2 regions of the Planococcus sp. S3-L1 genome follow, and region 2 is predicted to be linked to the other one. Evidence: predicted binding sites of a transcription regulator. Region 2 holds the regulator's gene; the other holds the start of a gene.

Region 1 (2,460 bases), on a different contig from region 2:
AAAGTGGGTCTTATTCCAATGGGAACGACCAATGACTTTGCTCGCGCTGTTCATATTCCACGCGATATAACAAAAGCTGTTGATATTATTCTTAAAGGTGATTCAATTCCTGTGGATATAGGGTTAATGAATGGTGATCGGTATTTTATTAACATTGCAGGGGGCGGCAGGCTGACGGAGCTAACGTATGAAGTTCCAAGCAAGTTAAAAACAGTTCTCGGTCAAATGGCTTATTATTTAAAAGGCATCGAGATGCTGCCTTCGATTCGATCTTCACGTGTTCGGATTGAATACGATGGTCAAGTTTTTGATGACAGTGCCATGATGTTTTTGATCGGATTGACTAATTCGGTTGGAGGATTTGAAAAATTAGCGCCTGATGCTAGTATTAACGACGGGAAGTTTACGTTATTAATTTTAAAAGAGCTCAATATGGCTGAGTTTATCCGTGTTGCCTCTTTAGCTCTTCGGGGTGAACATTTATCGGACTCTCATGTAATTTATGCTAAAGCCAGCAAAATTACAGTAACGACAGAAGAACGAGTATTACTCAATTTAGATGGAGAGTATGGTGGGTTACTGCCAGCTGTATTCGAAAACTTAGCTAGTCATATTGAGATGTATGTGCCGATTGATTCATTGAACGAAAAAGACCGTAAATAAAAATAAGTCGTCCGGTAAGTCTCTAAAATAAAACAGACGGTGGAAAAAGAGTTCTTTTTCCACCGTCTGTTTTTTGGATTGCTGTCAAGAATATAGAACTCGGTGTACATTTTCAGAAACAAAAGAAGCCGTACTCAAAAAGTCATTGTTCATGACTTTTTGGGACAGCCCCGTTTGCTAGTTACTATCTTGTGACATTCTAAAGTAGTTCGATTGCTTTGTCTTGTTCTGCTGCAAGCTGCGGCAGATTTTTAATCGATTCCCAGCGGAATAACAACGTCATGCCGTTATCACGGCCCTGGCTTTTAATCATGTGTTCAAAAAATTCAATAGGTTCTCCGGTATATTCAAATTGAAAAATATTCCGTTCGTATGCCTTATCCTGATGTTCAGGATAATACGTATACTTGTGGATTTTCCCTACAAAGTCAAGAACTTCACGTGGCAAGCCTGTTTCCTCTTTTACTTCTCGGTATAATGCATCGATCAATAGTTCGCCGTCTTCGATTGTGCCACCTGGAACTTGCAGGCCAACTTCTGGTTCTCCTTTGTATTCGAATACAAGCAATTCACGATTTTCATCATCGCCTCTTGTGATATAAGCAAATACTTTCCGTTTTGTTCTCATGATGAATCACCCTTTTTCTTTGTTCTTTATAGAATACTAAAAATTGAGAAAAATTTCAATTCTTTTTACTTCGTTTTTGTCACAGCTTATTCAAAGTTGGCTGTGATACCAAGGCTTAGGAAGAGTTTTGGCAAGTGCGTTTGATGTACAATAGGAACTAAGGAAACAGTAAATTACATGTTTGAAAAAAGGAGACGAGTAGATTGGAATTCCAAGATCCAGCTTTTCTGAGTCGTATTCTAACGCTTTTGACTTTATCATTCCATATTCTCTACGCAACAATCGGCGTAGGGGTACCACTCATGATTATGATCGCCCAGTGGGTGGGGATTAAGAAAAAAGATGAACATTATATTTTGATGGCTCGCCGTTGGGCAAGAGGCTTTGTTATAACCGTAGCTGTAGGAGTTGTAACCGGTACAGCGATCGGCTTGCAGTTATCGCTGCTGTGGCCGAATTTTATGCAATTAGCAGGGAACGTCATTGCGTTGCCATTGTTTATGGAAGTTTTTGCGTTTTTCTTCGAGGCAATTTTCCTCGGGATTTACCTTTATACATGGGATCGCTTTGAAGATCAGCGGAAGCATTTTCTGCTACTGATTCCGGTTGCACTCGGTGCAGCCGCATCGTCCGTTTTTATCACCATTGTCAACGCCTTTATGAACCAACCACAGGGCTTTGAGATACTAAATGGTGAAATGGTTAACGTCAGCCCGCTGCTGGCGATGTTTAGTCCTGCAGTACCGACAAAAGTAGCGCACGTTATGGCGACAGCTTTCATGACCAGCGCATTTTTACTGGCTTCTATTGCGGCTTTCCGAATGTTACGTGGCTCTACGCATATTTATCACAAAAAAGCTTTGTTCTTGACGATGAAATTAGCATTGGTATTTTCTGTCGCTACGGCTTTAATTGGTGATTTTTCTGGTAAGTATTTGGCAGAGTATCAGCCGGAAAAATTGGCAGCTGCTGAGTGGCATTTTGAAACCGAAGAAGATGCTGGTTTGGTCATGTTTGGAGTTCTAGATGGTGAAGAAGTGAAGTACGCCATTAAGATTCCGTATGCTTTAAGCATACTGGCGCACAGTAATCCATTTGCTGAAGTAACAGGTCTTAATGAGTTCCCAGAGGACGAAATTCCACCATTATGGATTCACTATCTTTTTGAT
Region 2 (2,460 bases):
GTCCAGTTCGTATTGCTTTGCTTTTTCGTCTAAGTAACGGCTGTAGTTGCCGGTATACTTTTTAACACGGTGGCGGGAAACTTCGTAAACGAGCGTCACGACTTGGTCAAGGAAATAACGATCATGAGAAACAATTAATAACGCACCCGGATAGTTTTTCAAGTAATTTTCCAACCAGCTCAAGGTTTCGATATCCAAGTGGTTGGTCGGCTCATCGAGAATGAGCAGTTGTGGCTTACTGAGTAAATGCTTGGCTAACATCAATCGGGTTTTTTGGCCACCGGATAAAGAGGTTATTTTCTTGTCAAAGTCATCTTGATAAAATTTCATGCCGTGGAGAATCGCTCGTGTATCGGACTCGTATTGATAGCCACCCGCATCCTTGAAGTCATGTTGCAACAGGTCGTATTCTTTCATGACTTTATCGTTTTCTGTTGCGTTGTTGTAGACATCAGGATTGGCCATTTGTCCTTCAAGACGGCGAAGTGTGGCTTCTTGTTCACGGAAATGATGAAAAATCGTCATCATTTCATCCCAAACAGTGGCGTCGGATTCTAAATTGGTCTGTTGCTCTAAATAGCCAATCGTTAAATCCTTCGGCATGCTAATGTCGCCACTATCGTACGATATTTCACCCGCTATTATTTTCAATAAAGTCGATTTTCCTGCACCGTTGCGGCCTACTAATGCCACGCGGTCACGGTGTTGTACTTCTAATTTAACGCCTGAGAGAATCTCTTCTGCGCCAAATGATTTATGGACTTGGTTTACTTGTAAAACAATCATGTAGGTCACCTCTATTCTCTTTAAGTGTAGCTGATAGGGCAGTTGTTCGCAATTGCACAAGCCTTTACATATCAAGGGTCCTACTGTAAGATGAAAACGATTTGACAACACCTCAGGAGGATGCGAAAGGTATGTTACACGAGACATCTAAAATTCCGCAAGCCACAACCAAAAGGCTGCCGCTGTATTACCGTTTCCTTCAAAATTTTGCGAATGCCGGTCAAAAACGGATTTCCTCGCAAGAATTAAGCGAAGCGATGAAAATCGATTCTGCTACCATTCGACGCGATTTTTCCCATTTGGGTGCGCTTGGCAAAAAAGGCTATGGCTATGACGTTCAAGAGCTGTTGCTGTTTTTCCGTAAGACACTAGATCAAGACGAAGCTACTAATGTAGCCTTAATCGGTGTTGGAGGACTAGGCGGTGCATTTCTAAAATATAATTTCCATCGCAACCACAATACGAAAATCATTGTGGCGTTCGATTCGAACAGCCCGTTAGAAGGCGAAAAAATTAACGATATTGATACGTATCACCCGGACAAGATTGAAGAGAAAATCAAAGAGTACGGCGTGGAGCTAGTCATCTTGACGGTACCGTCAAGGTCGGCACAAGAAGTAACAGATCGCTTGGCAAAGACTGATATTAAAGGGATTTTGAACTTTACACCGGTACGAATTTCAGTGCCTGATCATATCCGTGTCCAAACCATCGATTTGTCAGTGGAATTGCAGACATTGATTTACCAAATCAAGCAACAATGACTTAAAAACTTCACATTTCTAGGCTCTTTCGAAATAGCCAAACCGGTTCGAATGATGTAAAATAGAGCCATAATACAGGAGGTGCAACGTATGCCAGGTCCAATGAGTATCATCATTATCGGTGTTGTTGCTTTACTTGTTTTCGGTCCGAAAAAGTTACCGGAACTTGGAAAAGCGTTTGGTTCGTCTTTGCGTGAGTTTAAAAATGCTACAAAAGGACTTGTAGACGATGACGACGATAAAGTAGAGTTGAAGAAGAAAGACGAGCAAAAGGAAATACGATAGGATGTTTGTCCGATGATTGAAAAAGACATGACGTTAATTGAACATATAGGAGAACTCAGAAAACGACTGACCATTCTAGTCGTTTTCTTTGTATTAGCGCTTATTATCAGTTTTTTTCTTGCCCAGCCGCTAATCCAGTATTTGCAGTATACAGAGGAAGCTAAAAATCTTACCTTGAATGCTTTCAAAATTACAGATCCATTGAAGATTTTTATGCAAGTGACGATGATCTTAGCCTTGATTATCACTTCGCCACTGATTATGTACCAGTTTTGGGCGTTTATCAGTCCTGGACTTCTCGATAAAGAGCGGAGAGCGACGTTAAGTTATATTCCATTTTCCGTGCTGCTGTTTCTAGGGGGAATCGCTTTTGCGTATCTCATCCTATTCCCTTATGTCATTGGATTTATGCTGAGTATTTCTGATAACATGGATATTCAAGAAACGATCGGTATCAATGAATATTTTCAATTCTTGTTTCAAATTACGTTGCCGTTTGGCTTAATATTCCAGTTGCCGGTAGTGATGTTGTTTTTAACAAGGCTCGGGATTATTACGCCGATGCTCATGACAAAATACCGAAAGTATTCTTATCTTGGGTTAGTCATTATTGCCGCGTTTATTA

Evidence for each region. The regulator Rex, encoded in region 2, represses fermentation and respiration genes when NADH is low (regulators of the CRP and FNR family bind a similar motif). The targets are predictions, from matches to a motif close to TTGTGAAATATTTCACAA.
Region 1: QMF37_RS16045 (cytochrome ubiquinol oxidase subunit I) is a predicted target of Rex. The motif match lies at 1,335-1,352, and genes of this name have one in related genera.

What each region holds. Positions count from the first base shown of each region.
Region 1 covers NZ_JASISN010000024.1:16,843-19,302, reverse strand. Annotated here, with positions in the region: gene QMF37_RS16055 (diacylglycerol kinase) at 1-663, shown strand, start outside; gene QMF37_RS16050 (NUDIX hydrolase) at 863-1,291, opposite strand; gene QMF37_RS16045 (cytochrome ubiquinol oxidase subunit I) at 1,495-2,460, shown strand, end outside.
Region 2 covers NZ_JASISN010000007.1:129,985-132,444, reverse strand. Annotated here, with positions in the region: gene QMF37_RS09295 (ABC-F family ATP-binding cassette domain-containing protein) at 1-786, opposite strand, end outside; gene QMF37_RS09290 (redox-sensing transcriptional repressor Rex) at 918-1,550, shown strand; gene QMF37_RS09285 (twin-arginine translocase TatA/TatE family subunit) at 1,641-1,835, shown strand; gene tatC (twin-arginine translocase subunit TatC) at 1,848-2,460, shown strand, end outside.